Regions from separate parts of the Paenibacillus sp. J31R34 genome, predicted to be linked through region 1. Evidence: predicted binding sites of a transcription regulator. Region 1 holds the regulator's gene; the other holds the start of a gene.
What was found. Region 1 encodes CtsR, which represses protease genes until heat stress. Its sites were predicted from a motif close to ATGGTCAATAAAGGTCAAACA; they were not measured.

Region 1 (16,364 bases):
CCAGCGCCGATGGTACTTGGACCGCAGGGTCCTGGGAGAGTAGGACGTCGCCAAGCACGAGAAGCCTGTCGCAATCATTGCGGCAGGTTTTTTGTTGTCTTGTAAAAGAGTTAGACAATCATATAGTGAAAATGCTGTGCACAACTTATCTACAGCCGTGGATGAGGTGCATAGTATTTTTTTGTGGCGTGTATAAGTCCGTGTTAGCGCGGTTGTTCACATGTGGGTAAGTTTGATCGGCGTTATATGAACATAATGTAAACACGAGTTATGCACATTCGTTCACTTTTTATGCACAGCCTGTTTATAAATAGGACTGATCTAGGCTAGTCGGGTATAATTAGTGCTTTTTCGCATCATGCTAGGTAGTAGCCTTGTGCATAATAGCTTGTGGATGAATAGTCAGAAAATTAAGATTCCATCTCTTGACCTTTCTTAAATTTTGCGTATAATAAAGTTAAAGTCAAAGAAAGTCAAAGTCAGTTGGAGCTGCATATGAATAAGCGTAAGCTTGTGCTCCATGCAGTACCAGGGAGGTTGGTGATATGCGAAACATTTCCGATCTCATTGAACAGTATTTAAAAAATATGCTGCAGGAAAGTACGGAAAGCTCGGTGGAAATACAGCGCAATGAGCTGGCTGAGAAATTTTCGTGCGTCCCTTCCCAGATTAATTACGTGATTAGTACGCGTTTTACGCTGGAGAAGGGTTACATGGTCGAATCGAAGCGTGGAGGCGGAGGTTATGTCCGGATTCAACGGGTAGAGCTGCCAGCTTTGCAGACGATTCAGTTTCATATTCGGCAGACGATTGGAGATTGCGTGGAGCAGAGCGTCGCGGAAGGGCTGATTTATCAGCTTGAAGAAGCGCTGATGGTCACGAAACGCGAGGCGCAGCTGCTGCGTGCAGCAATTGATCGGGAAACCATTGCCGTCAAGCTGCCGCTGCGTGATGAGCTAAGGGCCCGTTTGCTGAGAGCGATGCTTATATCGCTTCTGGTTAAGTAACTTTACCGTGCTTATCGCGCATGGAAAGGGGTGATACGTCTTGATTTGTCAGGAATGCGGCAAGAAGCCGGCAACGCTTCATTTTACGAAGATTGTCGGTGGAGAGAAGACGGAGTTTCACATTTGTGAAGCTTGTGCGCGTGAACGGGGAGAAGGTATTCCGGGAACGGCGAATGGCTTCTCTATCCACAGCTTGCTGTCGGGTCTGCTTGATTTTGATCCATCTGGAACATCGGGTTCAGCAGGGACGAAGCCTTGCCCAGTCATACGCTGTGACGAATGCGGATTTACTTATGCGCAGTTCAGCAAGATCGGACGCTTTGGCTGCAGCGCCTGCTACAAACATTTTTCAGATAAGTTAGATCCGCTGCTTAAAAGGGTACATGGTAGTACGGTGCATACGGGGAAAATTCCGAAACGCTCCGGAGGGCAATTGCAAAATAAACGAGAACTTGATCAGCTCAGACGCGAGTTGTATGATCGTATTGAGCAAGAAGAATTTGAAAGTGCGGCTCAAATCAGGGATCGTATTCGTGAGCTTGAGCGTAAAATAGCAGAGCTGTAAGTCGTGAAGTAAGGAGGATACCTCTTGGAGAGTCGTCGTTTTTCAGAGCAAGCGTTAAGCGATTGGATGAAAGGGGATGGTCCAGAGTCAGATATCGTGATCAGCAGCCGTATACGCATTGCCAGAAATTTGAACCATCACCCGTTTCCGTTGCTCGCTACGAAGGAGCAGTCGCTTGAGGTTATGGAGCAGCTGGCTGCTATAGGGGCATCTGGAAAGCTCGAGCCTATCGGCCAGTTTGATACCATCGTGTTAGCCGATCTTACGGAGCTGGAGAAGCGTGTATTAGTCGAAAAGCATTTGATTAGCCCTAATCTGGCTAATGAATCTCGAGGCGGAGCCTTCATCCTCAGCGATAATGAATCGGTGAGCATTATGATTAATGAAGAAGACCATCTGCGAATTCAATGCCTATATCCGGGTTTTCAAATTCAGGAAGCTTGGACGCTGGCGAATCGGATCGATGATATTTTTGAAGCGGAGACCGAATATGCTTTTGATGAGAAACGCGGTTATTTAACGACTTGCCCGACCAACGTTGGAACAGGCATTCGCGTATCCATTATGGTACATTTGCCGGCTCTCGTGCTATCATCGCAAATCAATCGGATTTTGCAGGCAGTCACGCAGGTAGGACTCGCGGTTCGCGGATTGTATGGCGAGGGCAGTGAAGCGCTTGGCAATGTGTTTCAAATCTCGAACCAAATTACACTCGGTCAATCAGAGTCCGAAATTATTGACAACTTGTACAGCGTAGCCAGACAAATTATTGAGCATGAGAAAGCAGCTCGAATACGGCTTCTTGCTGAGTCTAAGCTGCGCATTGAAGATAGAGTAAAGCGGTCCTATGGGATTTTATCCTATGCGGCTATTATGGATACAAAGGAAGCGGCACAGCGGCTTTCAGATGTAAGGTTGGGCGTTGATCTGGGATTGCTGGATAATATAACGCCTCAAGTCATGAATGAATTAATGATTATGACGCAGCCTGGCTTCTTGCAGCAAGTATTTAAGGAAACGATGAATGCGGAGCAGCGGGATTATCGCCGGGCAGAACTTATTCGCAAGCAGTTGCGAAGTCAAATGGAACATGGGGGTGCGTAACGATGATGTTCGGAAGATTCACGGAACGGGCACAGAAGGTGCTTGCATTGGCGCAGGAGGAAGCGGTTCGTCTTGGACATAACAATATTGGTACAGAGCATATTTTACTTGGACTGATTCGTGAAGGAGAAGGCATCGCCGCGAAAGCGCTGATTGGACTTGGCCTGGGCCTAGAGAAAATCCAGGATGAGGTTGAGGCTTTGATCGGAAGAGGGCAGGAGCAGCCTACTAACATTGCCTATACGCCACGTGCGAAAAAGGTCATTGAGCTCTCTATGGATGAAGCGAGAAAGCTCGGCCATACGTATGTGGGCACGGAGCATATTTTGCTCGGACTCATTCGTGAAGGCGAAGGTGTTGCAGCCCGCGTGCTGAACAATCTCGGCATCAGCCTGAATAAAGCACGCCAGCAAGTGCTGCAATTGCTTGGCAGCAGCGAAGCAATCTCCAGCAACCATGGCGCTCCTTCTAATGTGAGCACGCCAACGCTGGACGGACTTGCCCGCGATTTGACCTCCTTTGCTAAAGAAGGCAATCTCGATCCGGTTATTGGCCGCAGTAAGGAAATCGAGCGCGTTATTCAAGTGCTTAGCCGCCGGACGAAAAACAATCCTGTTCTCATCGGGGAACCCGGCGTTGGTAAAACGGCGATTGCCGAAGGACTGGCACAAAAAATTATTGCAAACGAAATTCCGGAAACGCTGCGCGACAAACGCGTAATGACACTTGATATGGGCTCTGTCGTAGCTGGTACGAAGTATCGCGGCGAGTTTGAGGATCGTCTGAAAAAAATTATGGATGAAATCCGCCAAGCCGGCAATATCATCCTGTTCATCGATGAGCTTCATACGCTGATTGGTGCAGGAGGAGCTGAAGGCGCGATTGATGCTTCGAATATTTTGAAGCCGGCGCTAGCACGTGGCGAGCTGCAATGTATCGGCGCGACTACGCTGGATGAATACCGCAAATACATCGAGAAGGATGCTGCGCTGGAGCGCCGTTTCCAACCGATTACGGTTGATCAGCCTTCGCCAGAAGAAGCGGTACAAATTTTGTACGGCCTGCGCGATCGTTATGAAGCCCATCACCGGGTGAAAATTACCGATGAAGCAATTGTTCAAGCGGTTAAGCTGTCCGACCGCTACATTACGGATCGTTTCCTGCCGGATAAGGCGATCGACCTGATTGATGAAGCGGGCTCGAAAGTTCGCCTCAACTCGTATACGATTCCGCCAAACCTTAAGCAGTTGGAAAACCGTCTGGAGGATATCCGCAAGGAGAAAGACTCCGCTGTTCAAAGTCAGGAGTTTGAGAAAGCGGCTGCGCTTCGCGATACCGAGCAGAAGATGCGCGAAGAGCTGGATATTACGAAAAACCAATGGAAAGAAAAACAAGGACGTACGGATTCCGAAGTGACACCTGAGGATATTGCACAGGTAGTAGCGAGTTGGACCGGCATTCCGGTAAGCAAGCTGGCAGAGGAAGAAACCGAGCGTCTGCTGAAAATGGAATCCATTCTTCACGGTCGTGTCATCGGCCAGGAAGAAGCAGTCAAAGCTGTATCGCGCGCGATGCGCCGTGCTCGTGCTGGCCTGAAGGATCCAAAGCGTCCGATGGGTTCATTCATTTTCCTCGGTCCAACGGGTGTAGGTAAAACCGAGCTTGCTCGTGCGCTTGCAGAAGCGATGTTCGGCGATGAAAATGCGATTATCCGCATCGATATGTCGGAATATATGGAGAAGCATTCGACTTCCCGTCTCGTTGGGGCGCCTCCGGGATATGTTGGTTATGAGGAAGGCGGTCAATTGACCGAGAAAGTACGCCGTAAGCCTTATTCGGTTGTATTGCTCGATGAGATTGAGAAAGCTCACCCAGAAGTATTCAACATTTTGCTGCAGGTGCTGGAAGATGGTCGTCTGACTGATTCTAAAGGCCGTGTAGTCGATTTCCGCAATACGCTGATCATTATGACGTCGAACGTGGGCGCGGATCAAATTAAACGGAATTCTTCGCTGGGCTTCACTGCGGTTCACGACGCTGGTCGTGACTTCATCCAAATGAAGGATAAAGTAATGGCTGAGCTTAAAAAGAGCTTCCGCCCTGAGTTCCTGAATCGGATTGACGAAACAATCGTGTTCCATTCGCTGGAGCAGGAGCATATCGCCGAAATCGTGACTTTGATGTCCGACGATCTGCGCAAACGCCTGCGTGAGCAAGATGTTGACTTCTTGCTGACCGACGCAGCGAAAGCATTTTTGGCGAAGGAAGGCTTTGATCCGCAATATGGTGCGCGTCCACTGCGTCGTGCGATTCAGAAGCATATCGAGGACCGGTTGTCCGAGGAGCTGCTCATGGGCAGCATTCAAAAAGGTGACCGATTCACGATTGATGAGAAAGATGGCGCTTTGACGGTTACAAAAGCGGAGCCTCTTGATTTGGAGAAGGCATCCGAAGAGCCGGCAGCTAAATCATAAAAAAAGTGAGGATGCTGCACAACTGATCACAGCTTATCAGCACAACCGATGAGCTAGATTTATGCAGCTTGGCACAACAAAAGAAAGCTTCCAGAACCCGTGAACATGACGGATTCTGGAAGCTTTTTTATGTGCTCGGCAGATGGATTCTATTCTTTTTTATTTGACAATGAGAATCATTATCGTGTATCTTATAAAGAGTAGGCGATACTTTAACGATAAACTCTTTCATATAAAAAGACAAAGAACGGAATAGATGACGGAAGGCGGTAATAGGGTATGGGTTTGCATGCGGCCAGAATAACGGCTGAAGAGGCGTCATATTTATCAAATGAATATATTAAGCAGTTCGTTAGAGCAGCGCATATGGATTTTGACAAGGTAAAGCAAATGCTGAATGAAGAGCCGGAGCTGCTGCACGCTGCCTGTGACTGGGGCGATGGTGATTGGGAAAATGCGCTAGGCGCAGCCGCTCATGTCGGGCGCAGGGATATTGCACTGTATTTGCTGGAGCGTGGAGCAAGACTTGATTTGTTTGCTGCGGCGATGTTAGGAAAGCTGGAAGTGGTTCATGCGATTTTAAGTGACGACCCCTCGGCGAAAGATGCCATTGGCTCGCATGGTATTCCGCTCATCGTTCATGCCAAGATGGGTGGCGAGGAGTCGCGCAGCGTTTATGCTTATTTGGAAAGCCTTCAGGCTTGATAGGAGGAGTAACATCATGATCGTGGTCACGAACACCATTAAAGTTAAAAAAGGGCACGGGGAAGCCGTAGCCGAGCGATTCCAGCATACGAAGGGAATTGAGCTTTCTCCCGGCTTTATCCGGATGGAAGTGCTGCTTATGGAAAACTTGGTGGACTATGATGAGCTGAGAGTGGGCACTACATGGGAAAATAAAGCGTCGTTTGAAGGCTGGGTCAACAGCGACTCCTTCCGTCAGGCCCATGCACATCGTCAAAAGAAGGCAGGCGAAGGCTGCCACAGCCAGCAAAATGAAGTCATTATGCTCGGTTCTCAGCTTTCAACCCATCGCGTTATTGTGGCGCGGCAAGCGGCTATTCAAGCTTAAAGGATAGCGTATATAGGTTGTCTTTTTCAGAAAGTTCCCTTCTTCCTCATAAGGATGACAGGGAACTTTCTTGCGTATAAGGAAGTAGGGGTTTATACAATCCACATTAAATGGTAAACTTTTAATGATAGTGTTTTTTAGTAAAAGGAGCCGGACATGGCAAAAATAAAAACGAAATTCGTATGCAATGAATGTGGAACAGAGTCGCCAAAGTGGATGGGCAAATGCCCAGGGTGCCAGTCATGGAATTCCATGATTGAAGAGAAGGAAACCGTTGTCAAGACGCAGGGAGTCGGTTTGCGTGTTGCGCAAACGAAAGAAAAGCCACAATCGATCATACATATAGAGAGCGGGAAGGAACCGCGCATTGAAACGAGCTTGAAGGAGCTCAACCGCGTACTTGGCGGAGGCGTTGTGCCGGGCTCCCTTTTGCTGGTAGGGGGCGACCCCGGTATCGGAAAATCCACGCTGCTGCTGCAAACCTCGCATGCACTGGCAACGAAGGGATTGAAGGTTCTCTATATTTCGGGTGAGGAATCGGTGCGGCAAACGAGGCTAAGAGCGGATCGGCTTGGTGCGCTGACGGAATCCTTGTATGTGCTTTGCGAAACGAACATGGATCATATTAACGAGGCGATTGAATCGGTGGACCCCGATTTTCTTGTTATTGACTCTATCCAGACGGTTTATGATCCGGGTGTTCAATCAGCGCCGGGCAGCGTATCCCAGGTTCGGGAATGCACAGCGCATTTCATGCGAGTAGCCAAAATCAAAGGGATTGCAACGGTGCTGGTCGGGCATGTGACGAAGGAAGGCGCCATTGCCGGGCCGCGGATGCTGGAGCATATGGTCGATTGCGTGCTGTATTTTGAAGGTGAGCGTCATCACACCTACAGGCTGCTGCGCGCGGTGAAAAACCGGTTCGGGTCAACGAATGAGATTGGAATTTTCGAGATGGGCGAGGAAGGCTTGCGTGAGGTGCTGAATCCTTCTGAGTTGTTTTTATCTGAGCGTCCGCTTGGCGTAGCAGGTTCTATTGTTGTTGCGAGCATGGAGGGAACCCGTCCTGTATTGGTGGAATTGCAGGCGCTGGTGGCGACGACGAATTTCCCATCACCGAGGCGCATGACGGCTGGGCTTGACCATCATCGCATGGCGTTGATCATTGCTGTGCTTGAGAAGCGAAACGGCATGTTTCTTCAGACGCAGGATGCTTATTTGAATGTAGCAGGCGGCATTAAGCTGGATGAGCCAGCCGTTGATTTAGCAGCAGCGGTATGTCTCGCTTCCAGCTTTCGGGATGCGCCAACGAGACCTTACGACGTTGTGTTCGGAGAAGTTGGTCTGACAGGCGAGGTGCGTGCTGTTTCGCGTGCTGAGCAGCGGGTAAAGGAAGCCGAGAAGCTGGGCTTCAAACGCGTTATTATGCCGGAGAGAAGCTTGAAGGGCTGGAAGCCGCCGGCATCTATTGAGATCATTGGTGTAAACACCGTAGCGGAAGCGCTCTCGGCAGCACTAGGATAGGGGGAAGATGATGAAGGAACAGAGCCAGCTAGAAACGATGAACCAGCTTTTGCAGCTAGTCGCGCCCGGTACCCCGTTCCGTGACGGCTTAGAGAACGTGCTGCGGGCGAAGACGGGGGCATTAATCGTTGTCGGATATAGTCCTGAGGTGATGGAAGTTGTAGATGGAGGTTTTTCCATCAATTGCGACTTCTCGCCCAACTATTTGTATGAGCTTGCGAAGATGGATGGTGCGATTATTTTGAGCGAGGATATGCGGCGGATTTTGTATGCGAACACGCAGCTTATTCCGAATAGCTCCATTCCGTCGATTGAGACGGGAATCCGCCACCGTACTGCGGAGCGGGTAGGCAAGCAGACGGGTAAGCTTGTCGTATCCATTTCGCAGCGCCGAAATATTATTACGCTGTATCAAGGCAATTTGCGGTATGCGCTCAAGGAAATGGGCAACATTTTGACCAAAGCGAATCAGGCGATTCAGACGCTGGAGAAATATAAGGCGGTGCTGGGCCAATCGTTTAAAAATTTGTCCGTACTTGAGTTCGAAGAGTTGGTCACTCTGCAGGAGGTTGCTCATGTCGTGCAGCGTGTAGAAATGGTGCTGCGCGTTAAAATGGAAATTAAGCGTTATGTGACCGAGCTGGGAACGGAAGGACGCCTCATTGCCATGCAGCTGGAAGAACTGGTCGATGGTGTGGATGAGGATGCTTGGTACTTGCTGAAGGATTATGCGAAAGACAATTCAGATGAGAAAATTCGGGAAATCCGGGTGGCGATGAAAAAACTGAGCTCGGATGAGCTGCTCGATGCTTCGCCATTTATCCGCCTTCTAGGCTATCCGCATACCGCGTCTATGGCGGAAGAATCCATTTCACCGCGGGGCTATCGTCTGTTGAACAAAATCCCGCGCTTGCCGCTCATTATTATGAATAATCTGGTCGAGCGCTTCGCAAGACTGCCGCATATTATGATGGCGACAATCGGTGAACTGGATGATGTTGACGGAATTGGAGAAGTCCGGGCGAGGGCAATCAAGGAAGGTTTGAAACGGATCCAGGATCAAATGTTCATTGACAGGCAAATCTAAATCCCATACAATTGATGGAATGTGAACGGCCCGATCATCATACATTTGTGTTTGGTCTTAGGGCATAGTAGAGAAGAGGTGGAACAGATGATTATAAAGTCAATACCGAGCCTTTTCACGGTGGGGAATTTGTTTCTTGGCGTAATCGCCATTATTATGGTGTTTAATGAGAAACCTGAAATTGCAGCGATGATGGTTATTATCGCAATGCTGCTTGATGGCGTAGATGGCAGAGTGGCACGTGCGCTTAATGCACAGAGCGAATTTGGCAAGGAGCTCGATTCGTTATCCGATGTTATTTCCTTCGGAGTAGCTCCAGCGTTCATTATGTATGTAGTCGCTTTTCAGGATTTAAATACAGCAGTGGCTTGGATAATTACCGCGTTATTCCCGATTTGCGGGGCTTTGCGGCTGGCTAGATTTAATGTTGTAACGAAGACGCCAAGCGGTTATTTCATCGGGCTGCCGATTCCAGCAGCTGGTGGTGTTTTGGCAACGCTGGCTCTATTCAAAAATGATATTTCGGTTATTGTGCTGTTAATCAGCACGCTTGCTCTTTCCATTCTTATGGTGAGCACGGTTCGTTACCCGAATTTTAAGAAGTTTGGCATTCCGAAGAGCGCGATTTGGGTCGTGCCGATTATCGTCGTGTTTTCGCTCGTTATCGGTATTTGGTTCAATCAATATTTGTCGAAGCTGATTTTCATCCCTCTTCTGCTATACGCGCTGTGGGGCTTAAAAAAAAACGTTGATCGGCGCATAAAACCGCGCAGACGTAAAAACAAGCATGCGGAGCTAAGCGAGGAGCAGGTGCAATCGGAGACGATTGCCTAGCGTGCAGCTAGCGCAGAAGCATTTTTCATCAATACACAGGAAACAACAAACAAGCTGTAAACCATGTAAGCGTGGTTTACAGCTTGTTTTGTTGTTGAAATGGGCTGTGTCGCCAAAGGACGGCGACAGCCGTTTACGCTTGGCATCTTGCATCATTATGTGGAGGTAGCAATGGCTTTGCAGGCATTCGCTTTACGTTAAATTAAATAGGCCAAGCGTTGAGCATTTGTCATACTCATCAGCGATGACTTCATCCAACTGGATATCCAGCAGATTGCACATCGCGGTCATGTAGAACAGGTTGCGTCCGAGATCGGCCTTAAGCACATCGCGGCAGTGCTCGCATAGCTCACCAGAAAGGTGGCTTTGCAATGTTTCTTTCGCGCTCTTCAGGTTCGGTTCATCGGAATAGTGCTGCTTGCGGGCCGCAAGCTCAATGCAGCCGCAGTCGGTCACGGCTTTCGTTACCGCACGATTGACGGACGTTCCAGCCTGCCCAAACTTTGACATTACATCTAGCAGGCTCCGATGCCTTAGCAGTAACTCGGATACTTGCTGTTGAAATTGATCCAATGTTGGTGCGCTCATCGGTTACACCTCTTTCATCAACTTTAGCAACTTCTGATCTTGTTTCCATTATAAGCTTACTTGGTCCGCATTTCAAAATGAAAAATCATTCACCTTTGACGGTTAGAGTGTTCCCAATTGGAACATAATTGTAATGGAGGTGGATGAATATGGTAAGACGTATCATTCAATTAATTGGAATAATGTTAGGTGCAATGGCAGGACGCGAGCTTCACAGCATGACCAGTTTATCGGGATTATGGGCTGAGCCATCTATTGGGATGCTTGAGCATTCCGGCACTTATTACATGAATGTCGGAATCGGCGCATTGTGCGGGGTCATTCTCGCGACCTTGGCAGCAAATCCGCTCATTCGTTTAATGCAGCGTGGGGCGGAGCAGACTTCGGCCATGCCGGTCAAGGATTTGCTTGCTGGTGCAGCGGGATTGTTCGTAGGGCTGCTGCTATCGGTGCTGCTGTATCCGGCGGTGTCGGACATAGGAGGCATGGGTGTTATGCTGCCGGCCATTATGGCACTGTTCTTTGGCTATCTGGGCGTGCGAATTTCCTGGAACAAGCGGGATGAGCTGACAGAAAAGCTCATTGAGTTGTGGAACCAGCGCAAAGCGGCTCCCGCTATTGATGAGACGAGCGGCTTCGAGGAGCATAAGATTTTGGATACGAGCGTTATTATTGATGGGCGGATCGCCGATATTTGCAAAACCGGCTTTATCGAGGGAACGCTGGTCATTCCCGAATTTGTGCTGGAGGAGCTGCAGCATATTGCCGATTCTTCGGACTTGCTCAAGCGCAACCGCGGCCGCCGGGGGCTGGATATTTTGAACAAAATCCAGAAAGAGCTTGATGTGCGTGTGCTTATCTATGAAGGAGATTTTGAGGAAATCAGCGAGGTGGACAGCAAGCTGGTGAAGCTGGCTAAGGCACTGCATGGCAAAGTGGTGACGAATGATTTTAACCTGAACAAGGTGTGCGAGCTGCAAGGTGTGTCCGTCTTGAACATTAATGATTTGGCGAATGCCGTGAAGCCCGTAGTTTTGCCAGGTGAAGAAATTATTGTGCAGGTCATTAAAGACGGCAAGGAGCATGGACAAGGTGTCGCTTATCTCGATGATGGCACGATGATCGTTGTGGAGGGTGGACGCGAATACATCGGCACGACGATGGAAGTGCTTGTAACGAGCGTGCTGCAAACGTCTGCGGGACGGATGATTTTCGCCAAGCCGAAGCTGTTGGAAAAAGCACAGTAAAAAAGGTATGATAGAGGGGATACAATACCTTCACAGAGATTTGAGGGGAATACGACATGGGGGCAAAATGGGGAGTTGTCGTCGTCGCGGCCGGACGCGGTTCGCGAATGGGGACAAAAGAAAGCAAGCAGTACCTGGAAATGCAGGGCAAGCCGATTGTTGTACATACGCTTGAGCTGTTCGCTTCGCTCGATAACCTTGCAGAAATAATCGTCGTTGTCGGCGCTGATGATGTGGGGCGAGTAGAAGAGCTGGTCAGCCGCTATGGCATCGCCAAGGTGAAGGCGGTTGTCGCAGGAGGCAGCGAAAGGCAGCATTCGGTGTACAGCGGCATTCAGGCGCTTTCGCCTGGTATAGAGTGGGTCATGGTGCATGATGGCGTGCGGCCGCTTGTGACGGCAGCTGCGGTCGGCACCTGCTGCTCCGTGGCGGAGCGTGTGGGTGCAGCCGTGCTGGCCGTGCCTGTGAAGGATACGATTAAACAGGTGGGCGATAACGGCTTGATCGTTTCGACGCCTGACCGCCGAAGCTTGTGGGCGATTCAAACGCCGCAGGCTTTTCGTCGTGAACTGCTTGTGCATGCGCATGAGCAGGCCCAAGAAGAGGGGTTTCTGGGGACGGACGACGCGATGGTTGTCGAGCGAATGGGTGTACCGGTTGCCGTAGCGGAAGGCGATTATACAAATATAAAAATTACGACGCCTGAGGATTTGCCATGGGCGGAGTTTTTGCTCGCGAAGCGGGAGAGAGGGGAAGGCTGACTATGATTCGTGTAGGACAAGGCTTTGACGTTCATCAATTGGTAGAAGGCAGGCCGTGCATTATCGGCGGTGTAACTATTCCATATGAAAAAGGGCTGCTGGGGCATTCCGATGCTGACGTGCTGCTGCATGCGATTAGCGATGCGATTTTGGGCGCATTGGCGCTTGGCGATATTGGGAAGCATTTTCCCGATACGGACCCTGAGTTCAAGGATGCCGATAGCTTGAAGCTGCTTGTACATATATGGGGACTCGTCAAGGAGCGCGGCTATAAGCTTGGCAACATTGACTCGACGATTATTGCGCAGCGTCCCAAGATGCTGCCTTATATTCCGCAGATGGCGGAAATTATCGCAGAAGCCTTGGAGGCGGATGTGTCCCAGGTGAATGTGAAGGCAACGACGACGGAGCAGCTCGGCTTCACTGGGCGCGGCGAAGGAATCGCGGCGCAATCCGTTGTTTGCTTGATTAAAGATGTGATATAATCGCAATAATTTTTTGGCGCTGGGATGGGTGGAACGGAATGAAAGTGGGGCTTCGCTGTAGCCGCTGCGCGGGCAGAATGTTCTTACGATCGCCATTGCCCCTGAATTTAATTGAATTAGACTGCCTAGCCGTATAAATTCAGGGGCAAAAGCGAGCGCTTCGCTTCTCCAGAATCATTCTGCCCACTCCGCTCCTGCTGTCCGCTATTCATTCGAAGTTCTCTCTCCTCCAGCTTGGGGCTGGGAGAGGAAGACAATATTGCTTTCGCTGATGATTTATCTAAAGTATTTATCCAAAGTACGAAGCTAAAGATACAGTAAAAGTAATTTGTTTAAGGTGAGGCGAAGTTTATATTTAAGAAACGCAGCTGGTTTTTTTTGAAAGAAAGCTTAGCAATAGCTGATTTACTGCACTGATGTAAGAAGTATGGTGAAAAAGTCGTAGTGGAGAGAAAAGGGGTTGCTGGAGAAACGGCAGTGTTCGCTTTTACCCTTAAGTTTCAACGGCTGAGCCGCTTAAATTGGAAGAAACTTAAGGGTAATGGCGATCGGAAGCAGGCTCTTTTCGCGCAGCGCAGACTCTTTTTCACCTTACTTCTTTATGAATCAGGCTGTACAAAGGCGCAAGGCTGCAAGCGACTGCGACTAGGGAGGGGCAAGAAAACAATGACACAAGAAATTCGCGTGCGTTATGCACCGTCGCCGACGGGGCATCTGCATATTGGCAATGCAAGAACGGCCTTATTCAATTATTTGTATGCCCGCAATTTGGGTGGAAAGTTTATTATCCGCATCGAAGATACGGATGTGAAGCGCAATATTGCCGGCGGAGAAGAAAGCCAGCTCACTTATTTGAAATGGCTCGGCATTGACTGGGATGAAAGCATCGACGTTGGCGGCGACTACGGTCCATACCGTCAGACGGAGCGTCTTGATATTTATGAAAAGTATTGGCAGGACCTGCTGGATCGCGGCCTCGCTTACCGCTGCTACTGCACCGAGGAGGAGCTGGAGCGTGAGCGCGAGGAGCAGACGTCCCGGGGCGAAACACCGCGTTATTCCGGACTGCACCGCAATCTGACGGATGAGCAGCGCACAGCATTCGAGGCGGAAGGCCGCGTGCCAAGCATACGTTTCCGCGTGCCGGAAGGCCGCACCTATAAATTTGATGACGTCGTAAAAGGCGAAATCAGCTTTGATACGGCGGAGACGGGCGATTTTGTTATTGTGAAAAAAGATGGCATCCCGACCTACAACTTTGCGGTTGCGTTGGATGACCACCTAATGAAAATTAGCCACGTCCTGCGGGGCGAGGACCATATTTCCAATACGCCGCGTCAATTGATGATTTATGAAGCATTTGGCTGGGAACCGCCTCGCTTTGGCCATATGACGCTGATCGTTAACGAAAACCGCAAAAAGCTAAGCAAGCGCGATGAGTCGATCATCCAGTTTATTGAGCAATACGATTCGCTAGGCTATTTGCCAGAGGCGATGTTCAATTTTATTACGCTGCTCGGCTGGTCGCCGGAAGGCGAGCAAGAGATCTTTACGCGTGAGCAATTGGTTGAAGTATTCAATGCTGAGCGTCTCAGCAAAAGCCCTGCCGTATTCGATACGCAAAAGCTGAGCTGGATGAACAATGAATATTTGAAAAAAACAGATCTGGCGCGTGTCGTCGAGATGTGTCTGCCGCATTTGGTTAAGGCTGGCCGCGTGTCTGAGCAACTGGATGAAGCTGGCCGCGCATGGGTGAGCAATCTCGTTGCTTTGTATCAGGACAAGCTGCGTTATGCAGCGGAAATCGTGCCGCATACGGAGCTGTTCTTCCAAGAGGCTGCCCAGGATGAAGAAGAAGCGACGACGGTTCTTGCAGAAGAGCAGGTGCCGATCGTGCTTGCTGCCTTCCTCGCACAAGTTGAAGCAACGCCAGCAGAGGCATTTGATGAAGGCAGCGTGAAGGCTTCCATTAAAACGGTGCAAAAGGATACCGGCTTCAAAGGCAAACAGCTGTTTATGCCAATCCGCGCCGCTTTGACCGGCCAGACACATGGCCCGGACTTGAATCAATCCATCGTGCTGCTTGGCCAAGCCAAAGTCATCGCGAGGCTGAACGAGCGATTGGGCCGCTAGGCTGGCTGTACGGGGAGCATGCCTTGGCGCGAGTATTCGCGCTGGGCGTACTCTTTTTCACCATATGGTTACGCCCGTACACAATGCCTCTTGTCACATAAGGGTGGATTGGGTATACTAGGGCTACTATTAGGAAGTTTACAGTTAACAAGCTATGAACAGGAAAAGTACGTTTTGCTGGATTTGCAGAGAGGACAACCGTCATTGCATCCAGGCCGGGTTACCCGCGGCTATTGGACAATGTAGCTGCAAGTTGTCTAATTCGGCGGGCGGAAAATTGCACCTGGGAGCTTTGTTCCGAGCCATAAGGCCCAGCAGCTGTGTTTTTGAATCGAAGGAGGCTTCGTTCGAGGGCAGCAGGTGAGGCGCTTGTGGGGTAGGCGGCAACGTAGGCCTGCGTTAAAGGCTTTGAGATGGATAGCAACTGAGCTATCTGGCAGCCACAGGTTGAAGCGGGCGAAGGCAGACATGCCAAAGCTTGCTGCGAGCGGCGCAGATAGGTGTTCAGGCTGTTCAAGCAGAGTGGGACCGCGATTGAACACACGCCTCTGCAGCATGCAAATGCTGTGGGGGCTTTTTTATATGGACATTCGGCAGCCAGCAAGGCAGGACTAAGAGGGGCAGCGGCCTGCTGGCTTGAGAGGAGATAAGCTGATGTTTCGCCATATTCGTTCAGATATTGAAGCGGTATTTGAAAATGATCCGGCCGCCAGAAGCCGTTTTGAGGTCGTCTTCACTTATTCCGGCCTGCATGCGATTTGGGCGCATCGGGCGGCGCACTATTTTTTTCGTAACAAATGGTTTACGGTTGCGCGTATCATATCCCAATTCAGTCGTTTTATGACGGGCATCGAAATTCACCCAGGGGCCACTATCGGCGAGCGGCTGTTTATTGACCACGGCATGGGCATTGTCATCGGAGAAACATGCGAGATTGGCAATGATGTCGTCATTTATCAGGGGGTTACGCTTGGCGGTACAGGCAAGGAGAAGGGCAAGCGCCATCCGACCATCGGCAATAATGTTGTCATTGGCTCGGGCTCGAAGGTGCTGGGATCGTTCAAAATTGGCGATAATTCAAATGTAGGCTCGAATGCGGTTGTGCTGCGTGAGGTGCCGGATAATTGTACCGTCGTTGGCAACCCCGGCAGAGTGGTGAAACGGAACGGTGAGCGGGTGAAGGACAGACTGGAGCACAACCAGCTGCCTGACCCAGTCATTGAAATGCTGCGGGATATGCAAAATGAAATTGATCGTTTGAAAACAGAGTTGAAAGAGCTCAGGGAGCCTGTAACTGGAGGGGAATATCGAAAATGACGTTACATCTATATAATACGTTGACCCGTAAGAAGGAAGCTTTTGAATCGCAGGAGCCGGGTAAAGTTAAAATGTACGTATGCGGGCCGACGGTATACGATTATATTCACGTTGGAAATGCAAGGCCGGTTGTTTTCTTCGATGTCGTTCGTCGGTATTTGGAGAG
Region 2 (16,364 bases), on a different contig from region 1:
GAATTATGCGCGATATGCGCAATTCCGTCAATCGAATCGTCAATTGCGAGACAGCGAACCTGAACAAGACCATCGGCGCGTCCGTGCGGCAGATTGATAATATTAAACTGCTGGACCGCGAGCTAGGCCTTGAAAATTTGCCGGATAAGCTCAAGGAAGTCGCTGAAATTCGCCTGCAGCATCCCGATCTGAACTTGAAGGAAGTTGGAGAACTGCTCAAAGGGTCAGTGAGCAAATCAGGCGTAAACCACAGGCTTCGCAAAATTGATGAACTTGCTGAAAAAATACGCAACGGCTAAACTTTTAACTTCATGTTTCCGATGGTATAATGATACAATGAGTTTAAAATTATCGGCATAATTAAGGATTGAATAAGATATAGGGGGTATGGTTTCCATGACAAGGCTTCCGGTTGTCGTTCGACTAAAAACAGGTCTTCATGCAAGACCTGCAGCATTATTCGTACAAGAAGCTAATAAATTTTCATCTGAAGTATTCGTCGAGAAAGACGACAAGAAAGTGAATGCCAAATCGATTATGGGAATTATGAGCTTGGCAATCAGTTCGGGCACTGAAGTTTTCATAAGTGCGGAAGGTTCGGACGCAGAACAGGCTGTAAACGCTTTAGCTGCATTGGTAAGCAAGGAAGAGCTCGAGAACCAATAAGAAGCCTTATGCAGCAGGGACTCGTCTGCTCATAACCATATCTTTTGGCCATGCCGCCTTTTGGATCAGAGTGATCCAGGGCGGTTTTTTTTGAAATATAAGCATATTGTAAAAGAGTGCATAACAAAACAAACCCGGTTCGCCTGAACCGGGTTTGTTTTGTTATGCACCCATATGAATGATGGATGATTTAGATTTTCTCAATAACCTTATCAACCAGACCATACGCGCAAGCTTCTTGGGCGCTCATGAAATAGTCGCGATCGGTATCCTTCTCAACGCGCTCAAGCGGTTGGCCTGTGCGCTCGGACAGGATTCCGTTAAGGTGGTCGCGCATTTTGATAATGCGGCGAGCACGGATTTCGATGTCGCTCGCTTGGCCTTCAGCGCCGCCCAGCGGCTGGTGAATCATAACCTCGCTGTTCGGAAGCGCGTAACGCTTGCCTTTGGCGCCTGCTGCAAGCAGGAAAGCGCCCATCGATGCTGCCATACCTACACAAATGGTGGATACGTCAGGCTTGATGTATTGCATCGTATCATAGATTGCCATACCCGAGGTGATCGAACCGCCAGGGCTGTTAATGTAAAGGGAGATGTCTTTCTCAGGGTCATCTGCTGTCAGAAACAGCATCTGTGCGATGATGGAGTTGGCTACAACGTCATTGACGCCCGAGCCCAAGAAGATAATACGATCCTTCAATAACCGGGAATAGATGTCGTAGGAGCGCTCTCCGCGATTAGTTTGCTCAATAACCATAGGGACGAAATTCATATCCTGTAAACCTCCTCCGAAAAATAACAAGATTGATATTGCCGTAACATCATAATAGCGGATGAAACGTTAAAAGTCAAAGATAGTCAGACAAATCAGATTTTTCTCGGACGCATGCCGTTTCATAGCTAAAAAACGAAATAAAAAAACCACCCTTTCATCAGGGTGGCCACATAATAGGCTTCATAAACGCCTACTGCTCGCTGCAAATCGTTATCGGTTAATCAGAACGCGCCCGCTAGGAATCGAACCTAGATCTCAGGCTCCGGAGGCCTACGTCATATCCATTGGACCACGGGCGCATGTATAAAAGTAACAGCAAGATTTAGTATAGGTTAAATACGAATAGAAATCAAGCCAGCTATCAAAAATAAATTTGATAAAATCGTGTCGGTAAACGGTTTCATACGAAATTGTTGACTTGAAATGTTAGATCAAGTTCGGTAAAATAGAGGTGGGACTTAAAACGAAAGCATGGGACGTTTCGTGTCCACCGTAATGCATGAGTATCAGTTTCGCTTAACTTAGTACGGGTGGAGTGAATAATTAGAAGATGCGCCAGATGATTGAATTGCAGCAGCAGCTTCTGCCAGATTTGCTCGACGTGATGAGGAAGCGCTACAGGATACTGCACCAGGTTATGCTCTCTGATCTAATCGGCCGCAGAACGCTTGCGACAACGTTGGGTATGACGGAGAGGGTGCTGCGAGCAGAAACGGACTTTCTAAAGTCACAGGGCTTGCTTGAAATTCATGCCTCCGGCATGAGGATCAGTGAACCCGGCAAAGAACTGCTGGAACAGTTTGAGCCTTTTGTGCAGACGATTTTCGGCTTGTCGGAGCTTGAGGAGAAGATCAGAAGTTATTTTGGGCTGAGCCAGGTTGTTGTTGTGGCCGGCGATTCTGATGTATCCGCGCAGACGAAGCGGGAACTCGGCAGAGCAGGAGGACAGGTACTGCGCAAAGCGATGGAGCAAGGCGACGTCATTGCCGTTACAGGCGGTACGACGACTGCTCAGGTGGCAAATCAGCTTTCGGCCGTGGCGCCGCTTAAAACCAATTGGTTCGTGCCTGCAAGAGGCGGACTAGGCGAAAGCGTCGATTATCAGGCGAATACGATTGCTTCCACCATGGCGAAGCGGACAGGTGCCAATTATCGGCTGCTTCACGTTCCTGATCATCTTGGAGAGGAAGCTTATGCTCCCATTATGCAGGAACCGAATATCCAGGACATTATAGAAGTGATCCGCAGGGCGCGTATTGTCGTGCACGGCATCGGAGACGCTATGGTGATGGCTCGGCGCAGGAAGCTTGATGAGGCGACGATGCAGGGTATTGAAGCGGAGGGGGCACTTGCGGAAGCCTACGGTTTTTATTTTGATCGCAGCGGGCAAGTGGTTCACAAGATGCCGACGGTAGGACTACGGCTCGAGGATATTGTTAAGACTGAAGTTGTTATTGGAGTAGCCGGAGGCAAAAGCAAAGGCGAAGCGATCGCAGCAGTTATGCGCTTTGGACACAATGATGTTTTAGTTACTGATGAGGCTGCCGCATTAGAAATCATTTCGATTATTGAAGGCTCAGCTCCATAAAAATATAAGAATTTATAAGTTGCAGCTTATAAATAGGACTTATATTTCTCCGACAAAGCTCTTCGCTCGTCCTAGAAGGACGATGAAGTCGTTTTTGCTTGAAATAGTAAGAAAGTATAAGTTTCACGCTTATACTCCGCTTATATTTCTCGGACTGAAACGCGCCGCGCCACCAAAGGATGGCAACAGCCGTTTCACCTTGGCAAGTGATCTTGATGCTTCGCGCCGTGCGAGACAATGGCACCCGGCATGCGAAATGTCTTGAAATATATTTTTTATCCCAAAACACTCTAGGAGGAAACAACAATGGTTAAAGTAGGTATTAACGGATTTGGTCGTATTGGTCGTAACGTATTCCGCGCAGCTCTGAACAACGCTGATGTAGAAATCGTAGCAGTAAACGATTTGACAGACACAGCTACACTGGCTCACCTTTTGAAATATGATACAACTCACGGTACTCTTGATGCTACAGTTGAAGCTAAAGAAGGCGCGATCGTAGTTAACGGCCGCGAAATCAAAGTTTTCGCTGAGCGCAACCCTGAAAACCTGGCTTGGGCTTCTGTAGGCGCTGAAATCGTTGTTGAATCCACTGGTATTTTCACAGCTAAAGAAAAAGCTGAGCTTCACCTTAAAGGCGGCGCTAAAAAAGTTATCATCTCCGCTCCTGCTACTAACGAAGATATCACTGTCGTTATCGGCGTTAACGAAGATAAATACGATGCAGCTGCTCACACAATCATCTCCAACGCTTCTTGCACAACGAACTGTCTTGCTCCGTTTGCAAAAGTATTGAACGATAAATTCGGCATCGTTAAAGGCATGATGACAACGATCCACTCGTACACAAATGACCAATCCGTTCTGGATGTACCGCACAAAGACCTTCGTCGTGCTCGTGCAGCTGCTGAGAACATCATTCCTTCATCCACTGGCGCTGCTAAAGCAGTATCGCTTGTACTTCCTGAGCTGAAAGGCAAACTGAACGGTATGGCTATGCGTGTTCCTACACCTAACGTTTCCGTAACTGACCTGGTAGCTGAGCTGAAAGTTAACGTAACAGTTGAAGAAGTTAATGCTGCTCTGAAAGAAGCTTCCGAAGGCGCACTTAAAGGCATCTTGAACTACAACGAGCTTCCGCTTGTTTCCAGCGACTACAACCATGACCCAGCTTCCTCCACAATCGATGGCTTGTCGACTATGGTTGTTGAAGGTAACATGGTAAAAGTTATTTCTTGGTACGACAACGAGTGGGGCTACTCGAACCGCGTAGTTGATCTCGCTGCTTATATCGCAAGCAAAGGTCTGTAAGAACAAGGGAAATATCCCCCACAATTACATGGAACGCTTTACGTCCCAGGCCGGTCTTGCACCGGCTGCGGGATACGCTTAATCCGCGGCGCTCCCGGGGCATCGTATGCGATTCAAGCGAAACCTTAACAGGGGGCGCGATTTTGTCTTCACGACGAAGCGCGGCTTCAGGTTCGCGAGCCTTCTGGCCGCGAGCCAAGAGGGAGCGTTCCTTCTTTTGATAAAGAGGGAACGCTTCTTTTTGTTTGAATATAGATGATGACAAGCTTTGCACGCTAATATCAGGAGGTTACATTCATGGCTAAAAAAAGTGTTCGTGACGTAGAAGTAGCAGGCAAACGGGTATTCGTACGCGTCGATTTCAATGTACCGCTCGAAGATGGTAAAATTACCGATGACAAGCGTATCCGTGAGACGCTTCCTACGATTAACTTCTTGATCGAAAAAGGCGCGAAAGTTATTTTGGCAAGCCACTTGGGCCGCCCGAACGGTGAAGTTGTAGAAGAGCTTCGCCACACTGCATCGGCAGCGCGTCTGTCTGAGCTGCTTGGCAAACCGGTAGTAAAAGCAGATGAGTCGATCGGTGAAAATGTTAAAGCGCAAATCGCGGCTTTGAATGATGGCGATGTATTGCTGCTTGAAAACGTTCGTTTCCATGCGGGCGAAGAGAAAAATGATGCTGAGCTGGCGAAAGCTTTCGCTGAGCTTGCTGATCTTTACGTAAATGACGCTTTCGGCGCTGCACACCGTGCACACGCTTCGACTGAAGGCATTGCGCATCACCTGCCGGCTGTTTCCGGTCTATTGATGGAGAGAGAGCTTGATGTTCTTGGCAAAGCGCTGAACAACCCTGAGCGTCCTTTCACAGCTATCGTAGGCGGTTCGAAGGTTAAGGATAAAATTGACGTTATCAACAAAATGATTGAAATTGCTGACAACATCATTATCGGTGGCGGCTTGTCCTACACGTTCTTCAAAGCACAAGGCCATGAAATCGGCAAATCGCTGGTTGATAATTCGAAGCTTGATCTGGCGCTTGAGTTCATTGAAAAAGCTAAAAAGCTCGGCAAAAACTTCCTCATTCCAGTTGATATCGTTGTCGCTGATGATTTCAGCAAAAACGCCAACACGCAAATCGTTGAAGTTGACGGCATTCCAGCTGAGTGGGAAGGCATCGACATCGGTCCTAAGACGCGTGAAATCTACGCTGAAGCGATCAAAAACTCCAAGCTGGTTGTTTGGAACGGACCTATGGGCGTATTCGAAATCGAGCCTTTCTCCCATGGTACACAAGCAGTAGCGAAAGCATGTGCAGAAACAGCTGGCTACACCGTTATCGGTGGCGGCGATTCAGCTGCAGCGGCTGAGAAATTCGGTCTTGCTGACAAAATGGACCACATTTCTACTGGCGGCGGCGCTTCCCTGGAATTCATGGAAGGCAAAGTATTGCCGGGCGTTGAAGCACTTAACGATAAATAAGCAACCCATACAGTACAGGAGGGTATATATATGAGCAGAAAACCAATTATTGCAGGCAACTGGAAAATGTTCAAAACGGTTTCTGAAGCAGCTTCCTTCTTCGCAGATGTGAAAGGCAAAGCAGAGGTTGATGGCGTAGAGAGCGTTATCTGCGCGCCATTCACAGCACTTCCTTCCCTTGTTGAAGCAGCTAAAGGAACGACTATCGCGATTGGCGCACAAAATCTTCATTTCGAAGACAATGGCGCATTCACTGGTGAAATCAGCGGCGTGATGCTGAAAGATCTGGGCGTGAAATATGTTATTATCGGCCACTCCGAGCGTCGTGCTTATTTTGCTGAGACTGACGAAATCGTTGGCAAAAAAGTACATGCAGCATTCAAGCATGATCTGACTCCTATCGTATGTGTAGGCGAGAAGCTTGAAGAGCGCGAAGCTGGCGAAACCAAAAATGTGTGCAACGTGCAAACGGTAGCGGCATTCCAAGGCTTGTCCGCAGCTCAAGCAGCTGAAGTAGTCGTTGCTTATGAGCCTATCTGGGCGATTGGCACAGGCAAATCTTCGACTTCTGAAGATGCACAGGACGTTATCGGTTATATCCGCAGCGTAATTGCAGGTCTTTATGACGATGCAACAGCAGCAGCGGTTCGTATCCAATACGGCGGCAGCGTTAAACCTAACAATGTTGCTGAATATATGGGTCAGCAAGATATCGACGGCGCGCTTGTAGGCGGAGCTAGCCTTGAGCCTGCTTCCTATATCGCACTGATCGAGGGGGCCAAGTAAGATGGCTGCTCCAGTTGCATTAATTATTCTTGACGGCTTTGGTCTGCGCGATGACGTTACAGGCAATGCAGTTGCCCAAGCGAAAAAGCCTAACTACGACCGTTACTGGTCGACTTACCCTCATACGCAGCTGACAGCGAGCGGTGAAGCGGTAGGCTTGCCAGATGGACAAATGGGCAACTCCGAGGTTGGACACTTGAACATCGGAGCAGGCCGCATCGTCTATCAGGATTTGACTCGCATCAGCAAGTCGATCCGTGACGGCGAGTTTTTCGACAATGAAACACTGCTTGGCGCTGTGCGCCATGCAAAAGCAAATAGCAAGAAGCTTCACTTATACGGCCTGCTATCCGATGGCGGCGTACACAGCCACATTGCGCATTTGTTTGCTCTGCTTGACCTGGCAAAAAAGGAAGGCCTGGAAGATGTCTATATCCATGCATTCCTTGATGGCCGCGACGTTGCCCCGGATAGCGCAAAAGGCTACATGGAGCAGCTAATCGCGAAGATCGAAGAGGTTGGCGTAGGTAAAATTGCTACGGTACAAGGACGTTATTATGCGATGGATCGCGACAAACGCTGGGAGCGGGTAGAGAAGTCATACCGCGCTATGGTGTATGGCGAAGGTCCGCATTATACGGACCCTCTTAAGGCGATAGTTGAATCGTACGAGAAATCCGTTTATGATGAGTTTGTTATGCCAACGGTTATCGTAGGTGAGGATGGTAAACCGGTAGGTCTCGTAGAGTCGGAGGATGCGGTTATTTTCTTCAACTTCCGTCCAGACCGTGCGATTCAACTGGGACAAGTGTTTACGAACGCAGATTTCCGCGGTTTTGAACGTGGGGAGCATGCTCCGAAAAATTTGTATTTCGTATGCTTGACGCTATTCAGCGAAACGATTGACGGTTTTGTGGCCTATTCGCCGAAAAACCTCGATAATACGCTTGGTGAAGTGCTTGTGCAAAACGGCAAGAAGCAGCTTCGCATTGCGGAAACTGAGAAGTATCCGCATGTTACGTTCTTCTTTAGCGGCGGTCGTGATCATGAACTTCCGGGCGAGACTCGCGTTTTGATCAATTCGCCTAAAGTAGCAACGTATGATCTTCAGCCGGAAATGAGCGCTTATGAGGTGGCAGCAGCTGCGGTCAGCGAGATTGAAGCAGACAAGCATGATGCAATTATCTTGAATTTTGCCAATCCGGATATGGTGGGTCACTCCGGCATGCTGGAGCCGACAATCAAAGCGGTAGAAGCAACGGATGCATGCTTGGGTCAAGTCGTTGAGGCGGTGCTTGCTAAAGGCGGCGTATGTATTATTACAGCTGACCATGGTAATGCCGATATGGTATTTGATGCAAACGGACGTCCGTTCACGGCGCACACAACCAACCCAGTGCCTTGCATTGTGACGGTTGCTGGAGCAACGCTGCGTGAAGGCGGAATTTTGGCAGACCTTGCACCTACGGTGCTTGATCTGATGCAGCTTTCCAAGCCGGCAGAGATGACGGGCATTTCCCTGATTCAGAAGTAACAACAATCATCAAACTAAGAGGAGTGTTCAAACATGTCTATTATCGTTGACGTATATGCACGCGAAGTATTGGATTCCCGCGGTAATCCAACAGTAGAAGTAGAAGTATCCCTAGAATCCGGTGGCCAAGGCCGCGCTATCGTTCCATCCGGCGCATCCACTGGCGCATACGAAGCTGTTGAGCTTCGTGATGGCGACAAAGGCCGTTACCTTGGTAAAGGCGTAGAAAAAGCAGTAGATAACGTTAACACGATTATCGCTCCTGAAATCATTGGTCTGGACGCTCTTGATCAAGTAGCTATCGACCGCAAAATGATCGAGCTTGACGGTACGCCGAACAAAGCTAAGCTGGGCGCTAATGCGATTCTTGCTGTATCGATGGCTGTAGCTCGCGCTGCTGCTGATGCACTGAACGTATCCCTGTACACTTACCTGGGCGGATTCAACGCTAAAGTTTTGCCAGTTCCAATGATGAACATCATCAATGGCGGCGAGCACGCGGACAACAACATCGACGTACAAGAGTTCATGGTTCTGCCAGTTGGCGCTCCAACATTTAAAGAAGCTCTTCGTATCGGCGCTGAAATTTTCCACAGCCTGAAATCGGTTCTGAAAAACAAAGGCCTGAACACAGCTGTAGGCGACGAAGGCGGCTTTGCTCCTAACCTTGGTTCGAACGAAGAAGCAATCACTACAATCATCTCCGCTATCGAGAGCGCAGGCTACAAGCCAGGCGTTGATGTATTCCTTGGTATGGACGTAGCTTCGACTGAATTCTTCAAAGATGGCAAATACCACCTGGAAGGCGAAGGAAAATCCTTCACGCCTGCTGAATTCGTTGATCTGCTTGCTTCATGGGTTGATAAATACCCAATCATCACAATCGAAGACGGCTGCTCCGAAGACGATTGGGATGGCTGGAAATTGCTTACTGAAAAATTGGGCGGCAAAGTTCAACTTGTTGGTGACGATCTGTTCGTTACAAACACTGAGCGTCTGTCTGATGGTATTGAAAAAGGCGTGGGCAACTCGATCCTGGTTAAAGTTAACCAAATCGGTTCCCTTACTGAAACTTTCGATGCAATTGAAATGGCGAAACGCGCTGGTTACACAGCGGTTATCTCCCACCGTTCCGGCGAAAGCGAAGACAGCACAATCGCTGACATCGCAGTTGCAACAAACGCTGGTCAAATCAAAACAGGTGCTCCATCCCGTACGGACCGCGTAGCGAAGTACAACCAATTGCTTCGTATCGAAGACCAACTTGGTGCTACAGCTCAATACGCTGGTAAATCCGCATTCTACAACCTTAAAAACTTCAAATAAGCCTAAACCAATGACTACTTGCTCATGGTGATCAGCCAGTACTCTGATTCTGACCTTTTCAAGGTGAGCAAGTATCAATGCAAATAAGCTTTATTGTACTTAAAAACCCCTGCCCACAAATATTGTGGAGCAGGGGTTTTTGGTATGTAAAAGGGTGAAAGGCTGCTGAAAAGGCAAGCGGAGTAAAAGGGTTGGGGTGGAGAAGCGCAGCGTTCGCATTTGTCTTTGGAAATCTACCGCTAAAGCAGTTATTGTTCAGCGATTTCCAAGGGCAACAGCGATCGAACCCCAACCCTTTTACGCAGCGCAGATCCTTTTCAGCAGCCTTCCACCTATCGCTGCGCCGTTTTGCGTCCAACAGCCAACTCCACACGATGCACAACAATGTAGACAACCAGCAAGCCAATAGCAAGCAATAACGAACCTTCCGAATACTGCTGAAACAGCCGAACCGACCAGCCATTATCCCCTATAATCCAATAAGCAATAAAATTAGAAACCGCAATACCGTCCTCAAATGTGGGAACCAGACTGTACAAATAATTTTGTGAAAGACCTATTGCAGCTATGAGCGTAAGGATGACGGAAATGAAGACACCTTTGGAGTAAATGTATAAGGCACCCGCTTTTTTGAGAACAATCATGGTTAGGATAATCCCGGCTAAACAAATGATAATAAACATAGCAGTATCCCCCTCTGCATAAGTAATGTGCGAATCCAAACACGTTTTTTGAAATATAGGAAAGGATATGATTTCGCCATCCTTTCTCTATATTTCCCGGACTGAAACGCGCTGTGCCGCCAGAGGACGGCGACAGCCGTTTCACCTTGGTTACCTCTAATGACGAGCCTGTTTTATAAATGGTTGCTGGATTTGAGCAGAAAAGGAGGTGTTATTTTATGGAAAAACAAGTGCTAAGCCTGCAAATGTACTCATTGCGGGATATTACAGAAAGCGATCTATTGGGATCGCTGGACAAGGTAGCTGAGATCGGCTATAAGGCGGTCGAATTCGGGGGTTATTTTCACGCACCGGCAAGAAGGCTGAAAGAACGTTTGGATTCACTGGGGCTTGTGGCTCCGTCCGCCCATGTTCCGCTTAATTTTGAAAATTCGAAAAAAATCCCTTCAGATTTCGAGAAGCAGGTTGAATATGCGAATGAGCTGGGGCTCAAATATATGGTCGTGCCATGGGTTCCTGTGCCAGAAGTGCCGAAAATGGACGATATAAAATATTTGGCAGAGATTTTGGAGCGATGTGCTTGGCAAACGAAGCAGCAGGGCATTAAGCTATGCCTGCATAACCACGATGCGGATTGGAAAAAGGTTGAAGGCAAGCCGCTATATGTCCACCTGCTGGAGCTTGTGCCCGAAGACCTAATGGAAGCAGAGCTGGATTTAGGCTGGATTTACATGGCGGGTTATGATCCTGCTGAATACGTGAGGTATTATTCGGATCGGCTGCCGCTTGTCCATTTTAAAGATTTTCAGGTGGGGCGCAAGGATACGGAGCTTGGGAGAGGGGATGTGGGCTACTCCGAGCTGTATGAGGTGGTTAAGCAATCGGGAGTAAAATATATCATTATCGAGCAGCAGCAGTTTACGGAAACGTCGCTGAAAAGCGCAGAGATGAGCTTTCATTTTATGCAAAGGCTTATTCAAGGTCCGCAGCCAGCAAAAGGGTAGCCGTTAACAGGAAATGTAAGGGTTAAACAGCAAAGTATTGTTTTCAGCAAATCGCTGTGATACAATCATTTTATATGTTTTAATGGAGCTCCTATGCTGGAGGTGGATTGAATGGATATAGCTTTGAAAATACTACTGGTTATTTTTTCGGTTGGCCTAATTGCTGTCGTATTGCTGCAAAAAGGTAAAAGCGCGGGATTGTCCGGAGCCATCAGTGGTGGCGCTGAGCATTTGTTCGGCAAACAGAAAGCGCGTGGTTTGGACTTGTTCCTGCAGCGTTTGACGATTGCACTGGCTGTTGGATTTTTCGTCCTGTCGCTCGTTGTTGCTTACGTCGTACAACAGTAATATTCTGTCTTGCATGCGAAAAGTGGGGGAGTTTCCTCCACTTTTTTTGTTGTTTCGCGGATGCGATTGGGTAATTTCGTGTATACTAAATGATATATAATAATCTATCAACCGGTTGCAAGTGCTGATAGAATGGCCTCCGGTATATGAGGTGACGAGGAAACTAATGATACAAGAGCAGGAATTGCTTGATTTTATGCGGGAGACCGCTTATAAACCGATGACTTATCAGGAGCTGGAGCAGCATTTCGGCGTGATGGAGGCTGTTGATTTTAAAGCTTTTTTGCAGCTGCTTACCCAACTGGAGGATAGCGGTAAAATCCTTCGTACGAGCAATGACCGTTACGGCGTTCCGGAACGGATGAATTTGCTGCGCGGAAAATTGCAGGTCCATGCGAAAGGCTTTGCGTTCTTGCTTCCTGATGACAAAGAGCATCCTGACATTTACATTCATGCCAATGATCAGCTCAGCGCGATGAATGGCGACATTGTTCTTGCGCGTGTGACGTCCAAGAGCCAAGCGGGTGGCCGTTTGGAGGGCGAGGTTGTCCGTATTGTGCAGAGAGCGGTTACACAGGTAGTCGGCACTTTTGAAAGCCATGAAGTGTATGCCTTTGTTGTACCGGATGACAAGCGAATTAACCGTGATATTTTCATCGCCAAAAATGAATTTAAAGGTGCCGTATCCGGACAAAAGGTTGTCGTGCGCATCGTAACCTATCCGGAAGGCCGTTCAGCGGCGCAAGGGGAAATTATTGAAATTCTCGGTCATAAGGATGATCCGGGCATTGATATTTTGTCGATTATTCGCAAGCATCAGCTGCCGGAAGGCTTTCCGGAAGAGGTAGATGCAGAAGCGGAAGCAGCGCCAGATTCCATAACGGAGGAAGAAATTATTCAGCAGGGACGTCGTGACCTGAGGGATGAGGTCATCGTGACGATTGATGGCGAGGATGCCAAGGATCTCGATGATGCCGTACATGTGAAGGTGCTGGATAACGGCAATTATTTGTTGGGCGTCCATATTGCGGATGTGGGCTATTATGTGCGTGAAAACTCCGAGCTGGATCAGGAAGCTTTCCGCAGAGGCTGCAGCGTTTATTTGGTTGACCGCGTTATTCCAATGCTGCCGCATCGCTTGTCGAACGGCATTTGCTCGCTCAATCCACAGGTGGATCGGCTGACGTTATCCTGCGAGATGGAGTTTGATGCCAAAACGCTGAAACGCGTGCGCCATGATGTGTTTACGAGTGTTATTCGTACGAAGGAGCGCATGACGTATACGAATGTGCGCAAGCTGCTCACTGCAAACGAAGAGGAGCCGCAGACCGAGCTTAAGGAGCGCTACGCCGATTTGTTGGATATGTTCACGCTCATGGAGCAGCTGGCGATGAAGCTTCGCAAGCAGCGGATGAAGCGGGGCGCGATTGATTTTGATTTTCAGGAATCCAAAGTTATCGTCGATGAGCAGGGCAAGGCTGTCGATATTGTGAAAAGGGATCGTTCCGTCGCAGAGCAGATCATTGAGGAATTTATGCTTGTGGCGAACGAGACGGTTGCCGAGCATTTCCACTGGCTGCGTGTTCCTTTCCTATATCGAATTCATGAAGATCCGGATCAGGAGAAGCTGATGCATTTCATGCAGTTTGCCGCGAACTTCGGTTATGTTGTGAAGGGCAAAGGCAACTCGGTTCATCCGCGTGCACTGCAAATGCTGCTGGAGGAAATTAAAGGCGCGAAGGAAGAAACGGTTATTTCCACTGTGATGCTTCGCTCGATGAAGCAGGCGAAATATGATGCGCAAAGCTTGGGACATTTCGGGCTGGCTGCGGAATTTTATTCGCATTTCACTTCGCCTATTCGCAGGTATCCGGATTTGGTGATCCACCGCGTCATTCGTGAGGTGCTGGAAGGCGGCGGAGCGCTCAGCGAGAAGCGCAATGAGGCGCTGACTGCCCGCATGCCGGATATTGCGCAGCATTCGTCTGAGCGCGAGCGGGTAGCTGCTGATGCTGAGCGTGACACCGAGCAGATGAAAAAATGCGAATTCATGCTGGATAAAATCGGCGAGGAATTCGATGGCATCATCAGCAGTGTTACGAGCTTTGGGATGTTTGTCGAGCTGGATAATACAGTGGAGGGGCTTATTCGTCTGAGCGATCTGACGGATGATTATTACCACTTCCAAGAGCAGCATATGGTGCTCATCGGCGAACGTACCTCCAAGGTATACCGAATTGGCGATGAGGTGAAAATCCGCATTGGCAATGTGAATATGAATGACCATACGATTGATTTTGAAATGGTCGATATGAAGCCTCGCGGCGGTTTTAAAGGCATCGCTGATGCCGGGTTCGGCGCTTCGCGCGGCGGGCGCGGGCGCAGCGGCGGCTTTAACAAAGGCGGACGCAGCAGCGGTGGCGGTGCGGGCACCGGCACTAGTGCGAAGGGCGATAGTACCGGTGCTGGCGGCAAAGGCGCAAATGGCGGCTACGGTGGCTTTAAAGGCAAGGGCGGCAAAAGCGCCAAAGCGGGCAATGGAGCGCAAGGCTCTGGAGCAGGCAACGGAGTGAGAGGCGCTAGAGCGGGGAATGAAGGGCAAGGCAGAGCAGGAAAAAGTGGAAGAGCAGCGAACAGCGGCAGAGCGAGAGATGGCGGCCAGCAAAGCAGCGCTCAAGCCGGAAATGGGCAGAATCCGTGGCAGCGGCGCGATGTTGAAGGCGCCGGGCCGGGGTTGTCGGACGCGCTAAGTCGTCCGGCAGGAGAGAGCCAGCGCCAGGATGGCGGCGCTGGTGAGGAGCAGCTGTGGTGGAACTCAGCTGCTCAGGCCGGCGGAGCCGGCCAAGGCGCGAAGCGCCAGCGCAAGGGCGCTGGGCGCGGAGCTGCGCCAGGCGCAAGCGGCGGCGGGAACGCGCCGCGCCGCGGGCGCAAGGGCGACGCTGGCGGCAGCTTTGCGCCGGCGGAGCAGACGCAGCGGATCGTGCGGGCGGAGCCGCAGGATCGAGGCGAAGGGCGCGGCGGCGAAGGCGCGCCGCGCACGGATATGTGGGGGCTGCCGATTAGAGGAGGCAGCCGTCGCAGCGATGGCGGCGAGCGAAGCGACGGAGCTGGCCGTGGCTTTGAAGGCGGCAAGCGTCGCCAGGCGGCGCAGCCAGGCTCAGCGCCAAGCGGCGCGAATCCTAGTGGGCAGGCTTCCCCAGACGCTGCTGGAGCAGGCGGAGACGCGGCTAAGAGGAAGCGCAAGAAGAAAAACGGAGGCGGCAATTCAACGGCTGCTTTTGTTAGAAAAAAACGTAAATAAAACAAAATAGTTGTAAAGTCCCTTGCATCGGCGCTGCCCCTCATACAGAGGGACAGCAGCGCTGGTACAGCGGGCCAAGCTTTAGAAATTATTTAAGCTTGTCGCTTGCTTTTTGAATATGGGTATAGTACACTCAAAGCAATTGATGATATGGACCTGAATTCACATATTGAAAAGGGTGTCATTACAGTCATGGACCTTTTTCAATGTGTGAATTTTTTGTTTCTCAAAACGAAACAGGCGCATATTAATTTTATTTTTGGAGGTTTTACAAATGCAACAAGGTACAGTTAAATGGTTTAACGCTGAGAAAGGCTTTGGCTTCATCGAAGTTGAAGGCGGCAACGATGTATTCGTACATTTCAGCGCAATCACTGGCGAAGGCTTCAAAACGCTGGAAGAAGGACAACGCGTAGAATTTAACGTTGTTCAAGGCAACCGCGGACCACAAGCTGAAAACGTAGTAAAACTGTAGTAGTTTAATCAACTGCGAAATTTAGCCGCTTTCGACCGTAAGGTCGGAGCGGCTTTTTATGGTTTTGACGATCAAACCATATTTTACAATATGGCAGCTGCTTTCTTGCTTTCATTTTCAAAAATTGCTACAATATATATCTAGCGGCTTTTTCAAGTTTCTGGAGCTAATTATGATGTCGAGGTGATAAGAATGGGCAAGAAAAACGACGGCAAGCAGCTTGCACAAAATAAAAAAGCTTCCCATGATTATTTCATCGAAGACACGTATGAGGCGGGAATGGTGCTAATGGGGACGGAAATTAAATCGCTCCGCAACGGACGAGCCAATATAAGCGACGCATTTGCGACGATACGTAACGGCGAAATTTTCATCCACAATTTGCATATCAGTCCTTTCGAGCAGGGGAATCGTCACAATCCAACGGATCCGACACGTGCCCGCAAGCTGCTGCTTCATAAAGTTCAGATTCACAAGCTGCTCGGCCAATCCAAGCAGGAAGGCTACTCCATTGTGCCGCTCAAGATTTATGTGCGCAATGGCTATGCGAAGCTTCTTATTGGGTTAGGTAAAGGTAAGAAGCAGTTCGATAAACGCGATTCCGCGGCAAAACGCGATGCCCAGCGTGATATTCAGCGGGTGCTGCGCGAGAAGCAGAAGATTATACGTTAAGCGCGAGATTGTGCGAGTAAGCGCAAGTCAGAACGTCTGTATATTTTCAAGGAAAGCGTGTTGAATTTTACTAGCAGTTCCAATAACATTTTAGGGATTGTTCCTTGAATCGTGTTATACTAAGCAAGTAGCAAAGCAATATCTTAAGCTAAATGGTGATCAGGTTGAGCTTCTTTCGGAGCCGGCAGTGATACGTCATTTATGCCAACTCGGGGGCGTTCTTGGATTCGACGGGGATAGGACGAGCGCGGGTTGCGGGTAGTGGGGACGCGTCCACTTTATCAACGCTAAAGCCTATTAAATGGCAAACAACAAACAAACTACGCTTTCGCAGCCTAAGAAACTGTGAGCGTGCTCCTACCTAGCATCGCCCATGTGACTAGACTAGGGGCTAACAAGTAGTGGGATACGCTGTC

Region 2: clpP (ATP-dependent Clp endopeptidase proteolytic subunit ClpP) is a predicted target of CtsR. The motif match lies at 1,511-1,531, and genes of this name have one in related genera.

The regions. Positions count from the first base shown of each region.
Region 1 covers NZ_JBXENU010000018.1:39-16,402, forward strand. The annotation lists partial or broken rRNA gene rrf (5S ribosomal RNA) at 1-56, shown strand, start outside; gene AC50YG_RS30120 (CtsR family transcriptional regulator) at 546-1,007, shown strand; gene mcsA (protein-arginine kinase activator protein McsA) at 1,048-1,572, shown strand; gene mcsB (protein-arginine kinase McsB) at 1,597-2,676, shown strand; gene clpC (ATP-dependent protease ATP-binding subunit ClpC) at 2,679-5,150, shown strand; gene AC50YG_RS30140 (ankyrin repeat domain-containing protein) at 5,430-5,855, shown strand; gene AC50YG_RS30145 (antibiotic biosynthesis monooxygenase) at 5,872-6,222, shown strand; gene radA (DNA repair protein RadA) at 6,379-7,746, shown strand; gene disA (DNA integrity scanning diadenylate cyclase DisA) at 7,757-8,833, shown strand; gene pssA (CDP-diacylglycerol--serine O-phosphatidyltransferase) at 8,921-9,667, shown strand; gene AC50YG_RS30165 (DUF1573 domain-containing protein) at 9,860-10,255, opposite strand; gene AC50YG_RS30170 (PIN/TRAM domain-containing protein) at 10,405-11,502, shown strand; gene ispD (2-C-methyl-D-erythritol 4-phosphate cytidylyltransferase) at 11,559-12,263, shown strand; gene ispF (2-C-methyl-D-erythritol 2,4-cyclodiphosphate synthase) at 12,266-12,748, shown strand; gene gltX (glutamate--tRNA ligase) at 13,415-14,881, shown strand; gene cysE (serine O-acetyltransferase) at 15,536-16,198, shown strand; gene cysS (cysteine--tRNA ligase) at 16,195-16,364, shown strand, end outside.
Region 2 covers NZ_JBXENU010000008.1:337,931-354,294, reverse strand. The annotation lists gene whiA (DNA-binding protein WhiA) at 1-299, shown strand, start outside; gene AC50YG_RS22755 (HPr family phosphocarrier protein) at 397-666, shown strand; gene clpP (ATP-dependent Clp endopeptidase proteolytic subunit ClpP) at 857-1,438, opposite strand; tRNA gene AC50YG_RS22745 (tRNA-Arg) at 1,669-1,740, opposite strand; gene AC50YG_RS22740 (sugar-binding transcriptional regulator) at 1,992-3,029, shown strand; gene gap (type I glyceraldehyde-3-phosphate dehydrogenase) at 3,336-4,340, shown strand; gene AC50YG_RS22730 (phosphoglycerate kinase) at 4,638-5,819, shown strand; gene tpiA (triose-phosphate isomerase) at 5,850-6,605, shown strand; gene gpmI (2,3-bisphosphoglycerate-independent phosphoglycerate mutase) at 6,607-8,139, shown strand; gene eno (phosphopyruvate hydratase) at 8,173-9,465, shown strand; gene AC50YG_RS22710 (hypothetical protein) at 9,798-10,148, opposite strand; gene AC50YG_RS22705 (sugar phosphate isomerase/epimerase family protein) at 10,367-11,152, shown strand; gene secG (preprotein translocase subunit SecG) at 11,264-11,500, shown strand; gene rnr (ribonuclease R) at 11,667-14,801, shown strand; gene AC50YG_RS22690 (cold-shock protein) at 15,076-15,276, shown strand; gene smpB (SsrA-binding protein SmpB) at 15,469-15,948, shown strand; RNA gene ssrA (transfer-messenger RNA) at 16,160-16,364, shown strand, end outside.